One region of the Afipia sp. MLSD5-FHT05B12 genome, then DNA from elsewhere that is predicted to be linked to it. Evidence: predicted binding sites of a transcription regulator. Region 1 holds the regulator's gene; the other holds the start of a gene.
What was found. The regulator LexA, encoded in region 1, represses DNA repair genes until DNA is damaged. The targets are predictions, from matches to a motif close to TGTTCNNNNTGTGTTCNG.
Positions count from the first base shown of each region.

Region 2: a site for LexA is predicted at 6,053-6,070, ahead of AC1Q6J_RS12680 (2'-5' RNA ligase family protein). Genes of this name have one in related genera too.

Region 1 is NZ_JBXAFS010000006.1:181,144-188,615, forward strand. Features, by position in the region: gene gltX (glutamate--tRNA ligase) at 1-391, opposite strand, end outside; gene AC1Q6J_RS11080 (glutamine--tRNA ligase/YqeY domain fusion protein) at 763-2,436, shown strand; gene AC1Q6J_RS11085 (ComEC/Rec2 family competence protein) at 2,526-4,835, shown strand; gene lexA (transcriptional repressor LexA) at 4,849-5,556, opposite strand; gene AC1Q6J_RS11095 (molybdopterin molybdotransferase MoeA) at 5,757-6,965, opposite strand; gene moaC (cyclic pyranopterin monophosphate synthase MoaC) at 6,976-7,467, opposite strand.
Region 2 is NZ_JBXAFS010000008.1:47,987-55,458, reverse strand. Features, by position in the region: gene AC1Q6J_RS12715 (branched-chain amino acid ABC transporter permease) at 1-211, opposite strand, end outside; gene AC1Q6J_RS12710 (branched-chain amino acid ABC transporter permease) at 375-1,238, opposite strand; gene AC1Q6J_RS12705 (ABC transporter substrate-binding protein) at 1,317-2,537, opposite strand; gene AC1Q6J_RS12700 (ABC transporter ATP-binding protein) at 2,611-3,324, opposite strand; gene AC1Q6J_RS12695 (ABC transporter ATP-binding protein) at 3,317-4,072, opposite strand; gene AC1Q6J_RS12690 (PAS domain-containing protein) at 4,415-5,017, shown strand; gene AC1Q6J_RS12685 (ArsC family reductase) at 5,064-5,411, opposite strand; gene AC1Q6J_RS12680 (2'-5' RNA ligase family protein) at 5,441-6,031, opposite strand; gene AC1Q6J_RS12675 (ArsR/SmtB family transcription factor) at 6,169-6,507, shown strand; gene AC1Q6J_RS12670 (SRPBCC domain-containing protein) at 6,504-6,986, shown strand; gene AC1Q6J_RS12665 (DUF5993 family protein) at 7,111-7,269, shown strand; gene AC1Q6J_RS12660 (disulfide bond formation protein B) at 7,280-7,472, shown strand, end outside.

The DNA.
Region 1 (7,472 bases):
CGCGGTCACGCCAGCGGCCGTCGTAACGGATCGCGCGGCCCTCGGCCTTGGCGGCCTCGCGCATCTGCGTCAGTTCGTCAGCCGTCGCGTAGCACCGGTAGGCCTTGCCTTCGGCGAGCAACTGCTCGGCGACTTCACGATGCCGCGCGGCGCGGGTGAACTGATAGACCGTTTCGTCATCCCATTCGATACCGAGCCATTTCAGCCCGTCGAGGATGGCCTCGATGGCGGCGTCGGTTGAACGCTCGCGGTCGGTATCCTCAATCCTCAGCAGCATCTTGCCGCCGCGCTTGCGCGCATACAGCCAGTTGAACAGCGCGGTGCGCGCGCCGCCGATATGGAGGAAGCCGGTCGGGGACGGCGCAAAGCGGGTAACGACAGTTTCAGTCATTTCAGGCGGTTCGATCGATCTCTGGAGCGGTTATCGGCGGGCGTTTATCACAACAAATGCACACTGTCTCAGCACGAATTACAGGGAATTAAGACGCTTCCCGGTGCCCGGACGCGGGCCTCGCCAGCGTAAAACCCCGGTCCGGCGGGCGCCGGGCAGCCCTTGGCGCGGCCTCCCGGATTTGGCACATAGGGCCAATGTCCTGAATCCGAAGTTCGCCTCATTTCGCGGCATCTTCCGTAGCGAACGTCGGATTCAAAAGGACATTGGAATTTATGATTCCAGGGTGGCTTCTGTTCGCAAGTCCGCAAAGGACGTGCTGCGAAATGATGCGGACTTGCGAACCGCCACACTGGCTTGAAAGGGTACCAATGACTGACGAATCGCCTTCGGCCGCGGGCCGCGACTTCATCCGCGATATTGTTGCCGAGGACCTGGCTTCGGGGCGGGAGAAAGGCGTGGTGACCCGCTTTCCGCCAGAGCCCAACGGGTACCTGCATCTTGGCCATGCCAAATCGATCTGCCTGAACTTCGGCATCGCCGAGGAGTTCGGCGGGCGCTGCCATCTGCGGTTCGACGACACCAATCCGACCAAGGAAGAACAGGAATATATCAACGCGATTGAACGCGATGTGCGCTGGCTCGGCTTCGACTGGGGCGAGCATCTTCATTTTGCATCGGACTATTTCGAGCAGCTCTATGCCTGGGCGCAGCATCTGATCCGCGCCGGCAAGGCCTATGTCGACGACCAGACGCAGGAGGAGATCCGGCTGACTCGCGGAACCCTGACCGAGCCCGGACAGAACAGCCCGTTCCGCGACCGCCCGGTGGAGGAAAATCTCGACCTGTTCACCCGCATGCGCGCGGGTGAATTCCCGAACGGCGCGCGCGTGCTGCGTGCGAAAATCGATATGACATCGGGCAACATCAATCTGCGCGATCCGGTGCTGTATCGCATTCTGCACGCGCATCATCCGCGCACGGGCGACGCGTGGAGCATCTATCCGAGCTACGATTTCGCGCACGGCCAGTCCGACGCGATCGAGCACATCACGCATTCGATCTGCACGCTGGAATTCGAGGATCACCGTCCGCTCTACGATTGGTGTCTTGAAAACCTGCCGGTGCCGTCGCGTCCGCATCAGTATGAGTTTGCCCGGCTCAACGTGACCTACACGCTGCTGTCCAAGCGCGTGCTCACCGAGCTTGTGCGCGGCGGTCACGTGTCCGGCTGGGACGACCCGCGCATGCCGACACTTGCGGGTTTGCAGCGGCGCGGCATTCCGGCGGAAGCACTGCGCGAATTCGTCAAACGCATAGGCGTTGCCAAATCCAACAGCACCGTCGATCTCGGCATGTTCGATTTCGTGGTGCGCGAGGTGCTGAACAAGACCGCGCCGCGGCGCATGGCCGTACTCAATCCGCTCAAGGTGGTGATCGAGAACTATCCCGAAGGGCAGAGTGAGGCGCTCGAAGCCGTCAACCATCCCGATGACCCGTCGCAGGGAACACGGCAGATTCCGTTCGGCCGCGAACTCTACATCGAACGCGACGATTTCATGGAGGAGCCGCCGAAGAAGTTCTTCCGCATGGCGCCGGGCCGCGAAGTGCGGCTGCGCTACGGCTATTTCATCACCTGCCGCGATGTCATCAAGAACGCGGCGGGGGAGGTCGTTGAACTGCGCTGCACCTACGATCCGGCAACCAAAGGCGGCAACGCGCCTGATGGACGCAAGGTGAAGGCGACGATCCACTGGGTGAGCGCGGCGGAAGCGGTGCCGGCGGAAGTGCGGCTTTACAATCTGCTGTTCACGACACCGCAGCCGGAGGCTGCGAACTTCGCCGCGCAGATCAATCCGCAGTCGCTCGAAACCGTCACCGGGATGCTGGAGCCCGCGCTGGCGAGCGACAACTTCGATGGCGCGATGCAGTTCGAGCGGCAGGGATACTTCTGCCGTGACAAGGACTCGGCGCCGGGCAAACTGGTCTTCAACCGCACCGTCGGATTGCGCGATACCTGGGCCAAGGTCTCGGCCGGGGGCTGATAGCAAGAGTCTTGCATATTCCGTATCCGTTCCGCTGTTCAGCCTGATCGCTTCCGCTAGCATCACCGAAGCGATGCCGGAGCGGCGCGATGGCGGGCGGGGGCGAGGACCGGGAGCGATCCCAAGAGAGATCCCAAGGCCGGGCGGGGCGTGCCATCGGCCGAGCTGTTGCTTGGCCGCCGCGCAGCGCCGTGCGCGCCGGGATCCCAGATATCACCGACGGTCTAGCGGCGTTTCTGACCGGGAAGCTCCGGAACTGGGTCGCCGCGGAAGCCGGACCGGGCCGGTTGCTGCCATGGGTGCCGGTCGCGTTCGGCGCGGGGATTGCGATCTATTTCGCGGCAGACCGCGAGCCTGTCGCATCGGTTACCGCTGCGACGGCATTTGCGCTCTGTGCCGCGGCATTCGTCGCGCGGCGCAGCCGCGTCTTTCCCTTGATGGTGATGCTGGCCGCGCTGGCGGCAGGATTCGCGGCAGCCACGCTGAAGACCGCGCGTGTCGCCCATGGCGTGCTGGCGCGCCCGATGTTCTCGGTGACGATGAAGGGTTTCGTCGAGACCCGTGACGAGCGCGAACGCACTGACCGCTTCGTACTGCGGGTCGAGGAGATGGAGTCTCCGCGTGGCGGGATCAAGCTCGAGCGTGTGCGGCTGTCGGTTAAAAAGGGGACCGCGCCTGCGGTCGGCAGCTTCGTCGAACTGAAGGCGCGGCTGTTGCCGCCGCTCTCGCCGCTGCGTCCGGGAAGCTACGACTTCGGACGCGACATGTACTTTCAGGGCATCGGGGCGTCAGGATTCGCGATGGGGGCGATCAAGACCGTCGAGGCTCCGCGCGGTGGCGGCACGTATCTGCGTTATGCCGCCACGATGCAGGGCATGCGCGATGCCATCGACGCGCGGATTCGCAGCGTAGTCAGCGGAGACAACCGCGCCATTGCGACGGCGCTGCTGACGGGGCGGCGCGACGCGATTTCCGCGCCGGTCAACGATGCGATGTTCATTTCCGGGCTTGGCCACGTGCTGTCGATCTCCGGCTATCACATGGCGGTGGTGGCAGGCGTGGTGTTTTTCGCGGTGCGCGCGCTGCTTGCGCTGTTTCCCGCGCTCACCGTGACGTTTCCGATCAAGAAATGGTCGGCGGTCGCGGCGCTGCTCGCCGCGGCGTTCTATCTGTTGCTGTCGGGCGCGGAGGTCGCCACGCAGCGCTCGTTCTTCATGACGGCAGTGGTGCTGATCGCGGTGATGGTCGACCGGCGCGCGATTACGTTTCGCACACTCGCGGTCGCGGCGATGATCGTGCTGCTGATCGCACCGGAAGCATTGGTCCACCCGAGTTTCCAGATGTCGTTCGCTGCGACGCTGGGTCTCGTGACGCTGATCCAGATAGGCATGCCGAACCTGTTCGCCTCGCCCGACAACTCGCGGGTGGCGCGCGCGGCGCTGTGGGGTGGGCGTGAGATCATCATGCTGGCGCTGGCGTCGCTGGTGGCCGGATTCGCGACCATGCCGTATGCGGCGTTTCATTTTCATCGCGTGACGCCTTATGGCGTGCTGGCCAATCTCGCGGCGATGCCGGTGGTCTCGGTGCTGGTGATGCCGGCTGGACTTCTCGGACTGCTCGCTATGCCGTTTGGCTTCGACGGCGTGTTCTGGCGGCTGATGGATGTCGGCATCGGCTGGATGGTTGCGGTGTCGCAGTGGGTCGCGGCGCTGCCCGGCGCCATCGGCCAGATCGCAGCCTTCGGCACCGGCCCATTGGCTTTGATGAGCGCGGGCATCATTGCGCTCGGTTTGTTGCGGACGCCATTGCGATGGGCGGGAGCAGGGCTCATTGCATTCGCAACGATCTGGGCGCTGACCACGCCGCAGCCGGATATCCTTGTGGCAGGAGACGGTCACACCGTCGCCGTGCGAGGGAAGGACGGCAAGCTGCGTCTGATGCGCACCGGAAAGGATGTGTTCCTGTCGCGCGAATGGCTCTCAGCCGACGCTGACATGCGCAAGGCAACCGACGCGTCGCTGACCGATGGCGTCTCGTGCGACGCATCCGGATGCGTGGTGCAGGCTGCGGATGGATCGACCGTTGCGCTGACCCTGAAACCGGAAGGATTCATGGACGACTGCGCGCGGGCTGCCGTCATCGTGACGCTGCGGCAGCCGCCGGCTGACTGCGCGGCCATGGTGCTGGATCAGGAGATGCTTGGCAGGCGAGGGACGCTTGCCTTACGCAAAACCACCGAGGGTCACGCGATCACAGCCAACCGTCCGCGCGGCGTGGATCGTCCGTGGTCGCCGGCGAATGTGGAGAATGAGCTTGAAGCACCCGCTGGCCGGCCAAACCGTCCGGCGCAGCCCGTTGATGCCACACCGGCGGAAAGCGATCTCCGGCCGGATGATTGATTTTGAGACGAACTCAGTATTTGCGAACAAGCCCGATCAGCTTGCCCTGAATCCGCACACGGTTGGGCGGCAGGATACGAACCTCGTAGGCCGCGTTGGCAGGCTCCAGCGCGATGGACGCGCCGCGTCGCCGGAAGCGCTTCAAGGTGGCTTCTTCCTCGTCGATCAGCGCGACCACGATGTCGCCGGTGTCGGCGGTCTCGTTGCGCTGGATCAGCACGGTGTCGCCGTCGAGAATGCCGGCTTCCACCATGGAGTCGCCACGCACCTCAAGGGCGTAATGTTCGCCGGACCCGAGCATGTCGGGCGGCACGTTGATGGTGTGGCTGCGGGTCTGCAACGCTTCGATCGGCGTACCTGCCGCGATCCGGCCCATGACCGGCACGGAGACCGGGAAGCTGGCATCTTCGTCGGGACCGCCGGAAGTGTTCGTGCGGACCTTTCCGAGGTTGCCTTCGATGACGCTCGGAGTGAAGCCGCGGCGGGCGCCGCCTGGATTGACGCCGAGTTCGGGAAGTTTGATGACCTCGATCGCGCGGGCGCGATTGGCGAGCCTGCGGATGAAGCCGCGCTCTTCAAGCGCGGTGATGAGCCGGTGGATGCCGGATTTCGACCGCAGGTCCAGCGCATCCTTCATTTCGTCGAAGGAGGGTGGAACACCAGCTTCCTTGAGCCGCTCGTTGATGAAGCGCAGAAGCTCGTACTGTTTGCGTGTCAGCATCTGAATAGGTCCCCGATCCCTAGAAGCTCGAGTTTGAGCCGAAGCCGCGCCTCTCTGGATCCCCACTGCGAAAGAATGGAAGGGGACACTCAGGAGTTGCGAGTCACTCGAAACAAATCATGAACGAACACTATCTGTTCCATATGTGTTCCGCAACCCCTTAATTTCACGTCAACGAACGGCGATTGGAAACGCGATTGTCAGTTTGGCAGCCGGAGGATCGTGCAGGGCGAGCCGGCAGGAGCGGCTGGGGCATGCGGCGGCCGGACGATCAGCGCGTTGGCCGCGGCGAGATTCGCAACCAGCGAACTGTCCTGGGCGCCCACCGAGGTGGCGACGGGCATGCCGTCGCCGCCGGGTGCGAGCCGCGCCCGCAGGTAGTCCTGCCGCTTGTCGTTGGCGGGCAGTTCGCGCCCAAGCAGGGCATGTTCGAGCGGATGGTCGACCATCGTTCGCCCCGAGAGGGAACGGATCAGCGGTACCAGAAACAGGAAGGCGCAGACGTAAGACGACACCGGATTTCCCGGCAGACCGAGTACACGCATCGCCCCCAGCCGCCCGTTCATCATCGGCTTGCCGGGACGGAGCGCAATCTTCCAGAAGGCCATGTCGAAGCCCTCGGCTTTCAGCGCGGCCTGAACCAGATCGTGGTCGCCGACCGACGCGCCGCCAGTGGTGATGAGGACATCCGCGCCGAGATCGCGGGCGCGCCGAATCCCGCCGGAGGTGTCTTCGAGCGTGTCGCGCGCGATGCCGAGTTCAGCCACATCGGCGCCTTCGCTGCGCGCCAGCGCCGCCAGTGCGAAGACGTTGCTGTGGACGATCTGTCCGGGGCCGGGCGTCGTGCCCGGAGGAACCAGTTCGTCGCCGGTGGCGAGGATTGCGATTTTCGGACGGCGATGCACCGGCAATCGTGGATGGTTCATGGCGGCCGCCAGCGCCAGCGCGCGGTCATTGAGCAGGGTGCCGCGCGGTAACAGCACGTCGCCTTCGCGGAAATCGATGCCGGCGGGGCGGATGTTTCTTCCCGTCGTGATGGTCTCGTTGACGATCACAATGTCGCCGTCGCGTGTGGTGTCTTCCTGAATGACGACGGCATCCACACCGCCGGGAATGACACCGCCGGTGAAGATGCGCGCGGCTTGTCCGGCGCCGATGGTTTGATTGAAGGGCCGGCCGGCGGCGACTTCGCCGATCACCTTCAGCCGTGCCCCCGGCGCGGCATCCGCTGCGCGGACCGCGTATCCATCCATCGCCGACAGCGCGACGGGCGGCTGGGTGCGGAGCGCCGCGACGTCGCGGGACAGCGTGCGATGAAAGGCGTCGTTGAGTTCGACCGTTTCCTCGGGAAGGGCGCCGGCGTCCTTGAGGACGGCGGCATAGGCCTCGGCGACGGGCATCAGCGCCATCGGACGCTCCTCAGTAATCGGCCAGATAATGACCGGACTTTCCGCCTTTTTTCTCGACCAGGCGAATGGCTTCGATCTGGATGCCGCGCTCCACGGCCTTCACCATGTCGTAGATGGTCAGGCACGCCACCGACACGGCGGTGAGCGCTTCCATCTCGACGCCGGTCGGTCCTTTGACCTTCACGGTTGCGCGCACGCGGCAGCCAGGCAGTTTGGTATCGGGCGTGATGTCGAGCGTGACTTTCGCGAGCGCCAGCGGATGACAGAGCGGAATGAGATCGGAGGTGCGTTTCGCCGCCATGATGCCGGCCACGCGCGCGGTGCCGAGCACATCGCCCTTGGCGGCATTGCCCTTGACGATCAGATCAAGCGTCTTGCGGGTCATGATGACGCGGCCTTCGGCCACCGCCACACGCTCGGTGTCCGGCTTGGCGGAAACGTCCACCATGCGCGCTTCGCCCCTGGCGTCGATATGGGTGAGTTGCTTTGTCCGCTTCGCCATTTCAG
Region 2 (7,472 bases), on a different contig from region 1:
TCGCGTGGCCGAACGACAGCAGGCCGCTATAACCGATCAGAAGATTGAAGGCGCAGGCGAACAGCGCGAAGCACAGCGCCTGCATCACGAAATACGGATAGAGCCCGGTCAGCGGCACGATAGCCAGCAAGATCGTCATGACGGCGAACGCGATCATTTCGTCGCTGGTGCGCCCCTTCACGGGAACGGCGTTGTCGGTGATTGTGGTCATACGAGTGTCCTGAATCCGAAGTTCGCCTCATTTTGCAGCGCATCCCCAAGCGAACTTCGGATTCGAAAGGACACTCGCAAAATATAAATTCTAGTGTGGCTTTGGTTCGCACGTCCGCAAATGAACGTGCAGAAACCTGGTTGCGGACGTGCGAACCGCCACACTAGTTCGCCCGCCCCGTCAATCCAGTCGGCTTTACGAGGAGCACCAGCACCATCAGCACGAAGACCACGGTGTTGGACGCCTCGGGATAGAAATACTTGGTCAGGCCTTCGATCACACCAAGCGCAAATCCGGTGATGATCGAGCCCATGATCGATCCCATGCCGCCGATCACCACGACGGCGAACACGACGATGATGAGATCCGCGCCCATCAGCGGCCGCACCTGGTTGATCGGCGCCGAGAGCACACCGGCGAGCGCGGCGAGACCGACGCCGAGGCCGTAGGTCAGCGTGATCATGCGCGGCACGTTGATGCCGAAAGCGCGCACCAGCGTCGGATTTTCGGTCGCGGCGCGCAGATAGGCGCCGAGCCGCGTGCGCTCGATCAGGTACCAGGTCGCGATACACACGATGAGCGAGAAGATGACGACCCAGCCGCGATAGATCGGCAGGTACATGAACCCGAGATTGACGCCGCCCTTCAGAATATCCGGAATGGCGTAAGGCAGTCCGGACGATCCGAAATAGTTCTGGAACACGCCCTGGATAATCAGCGCCACACCGAACGTCAGCAGCAGTCCGTACAGATGATCGAGGCCCGTCAGCCATTGCAGCATCGTGCGCTCGAGCACGATTCCGAACGCACCGACGATCAGCGGCGACAGGATCAGCGCCCACCAGTAGTTGATGCCGAAAAGGTTCAGCAGGAAATAAGCGACGAACGCACCCATCATGTAGAGCGCACCGTGCGCAAAATTGATGATGTTGAGCATCCCGAAAATAACAGCCAGCCCAAGACTAAGCAGCGCGTAAAACGAGCCGTTGATCAGTCCGACCAGAAGCTGGGCGTAGAGAGCTTGCATCGTATCGATTCTTTCGCGCGCAGTTGGAGGCGGTATTGAGAGAATGCCCGGCGGCGTGAAGCCGCCGGGCGATTGCTGTTACTTCTTCACCAGCGGGCAAACGCTTTCGGACAGCGGCCGGAAGGCCTGCTCGCCCGGCGTGGTGCCGACCAGCTTGTAGTAATCCCAAGGGCCCTTCGACTCCGACGGCTTCTTCACCTCGAAGAGATAGGCCGGATGGATCTTGCGGCCGTTCGGCTGGATCGAGCCCTTGCCGAACAGCGCGTCGTCGGTCGGCATTTCCTTCATCTTGGCGACGACCTTGGCGCCGTCATGCGGATTGCCGCCGAGAGCTTCCAGCGCCTTGAAGTAGTGGATGAGACCGGAATACACGCCCGCCTGTATCATGGTTGGCATCGCCTTGTTCTTCATGCGTTCAGAGAACCGCTTGGAGAAAGCGCGCGTGCCGTCATTCGTGTCCCAGTAGAACGTCTCGGTGAAGTTCAGCCCCTGCGCGACATTCAGGCCGAGCGAGTTGACGTCGGTGATGAACATCAGAAGACCGGCCAATCGCTGACCGCCCTTGACGATGCCGAACTCAGCGGCCTGCTTGATCGAGTTGGTGGTGTCGCCGCCCGCGTTGGCGAGACCGACGATCTTCGCCTTCGAGGCCTGCGCCTGAAGCAGGAACGAGGAGAAGTCCGACGAGTTCAGCGGATGCTTGACGCCGCCGAGAACCTTGCCGCCCGCCTTGGTCACGGCTGCGGTGGTGTCGCGTTCCAGCGCCGCACCGAATGCATAGTCCGCGGTGAGGAAGAACCAGCTGTCGCCACCGGCTTTCACCAGCGCGGTGCCCGTGCTGTTCGCCAGCATGTAGGTGTCGTAAACCCAATGCAGGACATTCGGCGAGCATTGCGCGTTGGTCAGGTCCGACGACGCCGCGCCGGTGTTGATCATGATGGCGTTCTTCTCGGTCACGACGTTCTTGACCGCGAGCGCCACGCCCGAGTTGAGCACGTCGACAAGCACGTCGACCTTCTCGACGTCGATCCATTGCCGGGCGGTCGTGGTGCCGACGTCCGGCTTGTTCTGGTGATCGGCAGCGATGACGTCGATCTTCCAGCCCTTTTTGGTGAGGCCGGAATCCTCGATGGCCATCTGCGCAGCGACCGTGGAGCCCGGCCCGCCCACGTCGGCGTAAAGCCCGGACATGTCGCTCAGGTTTCCGATCTTGATGACCTTGTCCTGTGCGAAAGCGCCTGTTCCCGCGCCGAACACCAGCGCGGTACCCAACATGAGTGCCGAAATCGTGTTTTTCATTATCTTTCCCTCCTGGATGCCGCTTGTTGGCGGCGTTGTCGTTACTCGTGGACTTCTGTTCTAAAAGTTGCCGTTACACGCCGAGATAGGTGTGGAGCTTCTCCATGTTGGCCTGGAGTTCGGAGTTTGCGAACGCGTCGATGATCTTGCCGTGCTCGACGACGTAGTAGCGGTCGGCGACCGTCGAGGCGAAGCGGAAGTTCTGCTCGACCAGAAGGATCGTGAAGCCTTCCGCCTTCAGCCGTTTGATCATGTGCCCGATCTGCTGGATGATGACCGGCGCGAGACCTTCGGTCGGCTCGTCCAGCATCAGGAACCGCGCGCCCGTGCGCAGGATGCGCGCGATCGCCAGCATCTGCTGCTCGCCGCCTGACAGTTTCGTGCCCTGGCTGCCGAGACGTTCCTTGAGATTGGGAAACAGCTCGAAAATCTGATCAAGCGTCATGCCGCCGTTACGGATGGTCGGCGGCAGCATCAGGTTTTCCTTGACGTCGAGGCTCGCGAAAATGCCGCGCTCCTCGGGACAGAACGCGACGCCGAGACGCGCGATCCTGTCAGACGGCAGGCGGATCGTCTCCTTGTTCTCGAACTCGATGGAACCCGTGCGCTTGCCGATGACGCCCATCACCGATTTCAGCGTCGTGGTCTTGCCCGCGCCGTTGCGGCCGAGCAGCGTCACCACCTCACCGGGGCGCACATCGAAGTTCATGCCGTGCAGGATGTGGGACTCACCGTACCACGCTTCGAGATTTTTGACGGTCAGCACCGGAGCGCCCGCATTACTCATGGCCGGCTCCCAGATAGGCTTCCTTGACCTGCGGATGCTTGGTGAGCGTGGCGTAGTCGCCTTCCGCAAGCACCTTGCCGCGCGTCAGCACGGTGATCGTATCGGACAGGTTGGCGACGACATTCAGATTATGTTCGACCATCAGGATCGTGTACTTCTGCGAAATGCGCTTGATCAGCGCGGCGACCTTGTCGATGTCCTCATGGCCCATACCGGCCATCGGCTCGTCGAGCAGCATCATTTCAGGATCGAGCGCCAGCGTGGTCGCGATTTCCAGCGCCCGCTTGCGGCCGTAGGGCATTTCCACCGCGGGCGTATTGGCGAATTCGCTCAGGCCAACATCGTCGAGCAGTTCCCGCGCACGGCCGTTGTACTGATCGAGTACTGACTTCGAGCGCCAGAAGTCGAACGACCAGCCGTGCTGGCGCTGCAAGGCGACCCGCACATTCTCCATGGCCGTAAGGTGCGGAAACACCGCCGAGATCTGGAAGGACCGGACAAGACCGAGGCGCGCCACGTCAGCCGGCGCCATCGCGGTGATGTCCTGCCCCTTGTAACGAATCTCGCCGCGCGTCGGCTTCAGGAACTTGGTCAGCAGATTGAAGCATGTCGTCTTCCCGGCCCCGTTCGGGCCGATCAGCGCATGAATACTGCCACGGCGAACCTTCAGATTGACATCGCTCACGGCCACAAAGCCCGCGAACTCCTTGGTCAAACCAGAGGTTTCAAGAATGAAGTCATCAGACAAGCAATTTCCCCCTGTCAGCCTTCACGCAGGTTCTCCCCACGTGTGACCGTTTTAGTTGCCGCGCTCCTCGGCCGTTTCGCCGCCCCCGCACCGCACTCGGTCGCGAATATGCAGCGAATTGTTAGCGATGCGCAAGCTGCAATGCTGCCCAGCGAATACTGCGTAATTTGCAAAAAGTATAGCGTCTACTGTTGCCTAGGGCATGAAGTTCAGCTTCCGGGTGCCTGGAAACGCATCGTTAAGCCTAATATTCGGCCAAGCCCCCTCTTCACCAAATATTTCGACCGCCGACCGATGATTGCTGGCAAGGACTTTCTCTAATTTCCATCGGGGACTTCGGCCATGGATTTCGAAAGCGCAAGTCCGGCTATCGTAAAGTCGATCAAGCAGCGCGAACTCCTGAATTTCTGGCTTCGGCTCTACGCCAGGCACGAACGCGTGCCGGCATTCGACGACTATCGCCCCGAACGCCTCGCCGACGAAAGCGAGGATCTGGTCTATATCGTCGTCGAAGGTTCCGCCGACACGCCCCGGTTTTTCATTGAAAGCGACGGCGACCGGATGACAATCGCATTCGGAGCCGCCGGCAAGGGCCGTGACCTCGAAGAGTACATGGGCCAGAAGCTCGCGCCGGTCGTGATGCCGATCTACCGCGAATGCATCCGGCGGCAACTTCCAATATTCACGATCTCGCAGATCAACGACCTTTACGGCCGCAAGGTCGATTACGAACGGTTGCTGATGCCTTTCTCGGATGGCGACGGCGTCAGCCGGATCATCGCATCGCTGAAAACGATATGCGACGATGGAGGCTTCGAGATCAGAAACCTGATGCGCGCAAATGACGTGCCGCCGAGCTACAAACTGCGCTCGGTGATCGACCGGGACCTGTTCCACAAGGTGCCGGGCCGGATCGCCCCCGGTGACACGATAGAATTCGTCTAGTGATCCGGTTCTGACATTCGTATCACATCGCAGCGTCGGCTGCGCGCTACCCGACCGCCGCCTCGTAGTTCTCCGGCTTGAAGCCGACCAGCAGCTTGCCACCGGCTTCCAGAACAGGACGCTTGATCATGGATGGCTGGGCCAGCATCAGCGCCATCGCCTTTTTCTCGGTCAGGTTGGCCTTGTCGGCGTCGGGAAGCTTGCGGAACGTGGTGCCGGCCCGGTTCAGCAGGATCTCCCAGCCGACGGCCTTGCTCCAGCGCACAAGCCGGTCCTTGTCGATGCCTGCCGTCTTGTAATCATGAAAGCTGTAATCGACGCCGTGCTTGTCCAGCCACGCGCGCGCCTTCTTCATCGTGTCGCAGTTCTTGATGCCGTAGATGGTGATGGGCAAATTCGATCCCTCGTATTTCTGAATCGGGATTAGCGCCACAGCGGCCAGCGCGCGAGATGAATGTGCTTTCCCTGGCCGACAAGACTGTGGACGAGAACGAAATCGGTGACAGTCCAGCCAAGTGATTCAATTGCATGTTCGTCGACAAGCCGCCTGTCGTAGAGCAACGTCATATGCGGTGTGAAATGCGGCGTCACCCACCGGCCCAGTCCAGCTCCTGTCATTGCCTCGCCAACGGCGCGATGAAGCATGGGCAGCGCGGCAATGTCCCTGCCCGTCCGCAGCACAAAAGGCCTCGTCTTTCTTTTGTTGGTGAAGCTCAAGGCGCGATCGAAACTGATCTCGAACGGCGGCAGCGAAACCGCTGGCGCAGCCGTGCAAATCGTCTCAACGAGGCTCTGAGGCAACCCGCTGTAAGCGCCAAGATAATGCAGCGTGACATGGAGCCTGCCCGGTGAAAGCGCCTCGCCCTTCAGCCCGTGGCAATAACGGAGCCGCTGAATCAGTTCGCCGATGCGGTCAGCCGTGGCCGCCGGTGGCACGAGGGCCAGGAACAGTCCGTTCGCAGGCTCAGATGGACGAGGCGGTTCAAACCCTTGAAAGACAAGCTGTTCGGGCATGATCTGAACCTCATTACGCAATAGAACAAACAAGGAACATTGATGTCTCCAGTTCCGAGATGCAAGCGGGGTTTTCCCGCTTGACGGCCGGGTCGCCAGATCATATTTAAGTAACTACTTAAATACAGGTTGAACCCATGCCGGCCGACGCTCTCGACATGACTTTCAAGGCTCTCGCCGATCCAACGCGGCGCGCGATCCTCGCCCGCCTCGCGCTTGGCGAGACCTCCGTGCAGGAACTGGCGAAGCCGTTCGACATGAGCCTCCCGGCGGTCTCCCAGCATCTGAAAGTTCTGGAGACCGCAGGCCTCGTCACACGCGGCCGCAAGGCCCAGTGGCGGCCCTGCCGCCTTGAGCCGAAGGCGCTGAAGGAAGCGACCGAGTGGCTCGATCAGTACCGGCGGTTCTGGGAGGAGAGCTTCGGCAAGCTCGATCTGTATTTGAAAGACATCCAGTCAAAGGAATCCGGCACATGACGACAACTCTCAAGGTCAAAGCGAGCGCGCCTGCGGACCAGCCCACCATCACCATGGAGCGCGAATTCGACGCTCCGCCGGACGTGCTGTTCCGCGCCTTCGCCGAGACCGAGGCCTTGAAAGCATGGTACGGCCCGTTCAAATCCGCCATCACGGTACACGCGATGGACTTTCGCGTCGGCGGCCTGTTTCGCTTCACCATGCATGGCCCGGACGGAACGGACTATCCGAACCGGATTGCTTACCGCGAGATCAAACCGGGAGAGCGCCTCGCCTATCGCCACGGCTCGGACATCGACAACGATCCGGACGCCTTTGAGGTCACAGTCTCATTCGAAGCCCTGGGCGCAAACCGCACACTTCTGACGATGCATTCGATCTTCCCCTCGATCGAAGCGCGAAATGCTGTCGCGAAATTCGGCGCTGTTGAGATCGGCATGCAAACGATCGAACAGCTGGCTGCATATGTGAAGGGATAACGAGCGCAAGGCAGCGCCGCCGGTGACGCGAAAGCATCGCCGGCGGCGTTGCACTGTTGAAATGCGAGACCGCCGATTGCCGAATCTGGCGTAGAGTAAGTCCATATCCGCTGGGGGAGCGAAGATGGAATTCACCGCGCTGTTTCTGGCCGCTGCGATCGTGATGTGCGTCGCGTGGCGCGGCTCGCGGACCTTCGCAATGTCCCTGTTCGCCGTGCTGCTGGCCGCCTGTGTCGCGACCTATCTCCACCACGCGACCGATACGCTGAAGCTGTCGTTCTGAGGCACATCGCATGACCAGGCAACGCGCGATCACCCTCAACGCACTCAGCCTCTACGGTGTCGCCGCAGTACTCGCCGCGGCGTTCGCGGCGCAGCTTATGCTGAACGAACTGCCCTGCCCGCTATGCCTGCTCCAGCGCATCATGTTCACGGCGCTGGCCGTCGGGCCGATGCTGAACATCCGCTTCGGACCGCGGCCAAGCC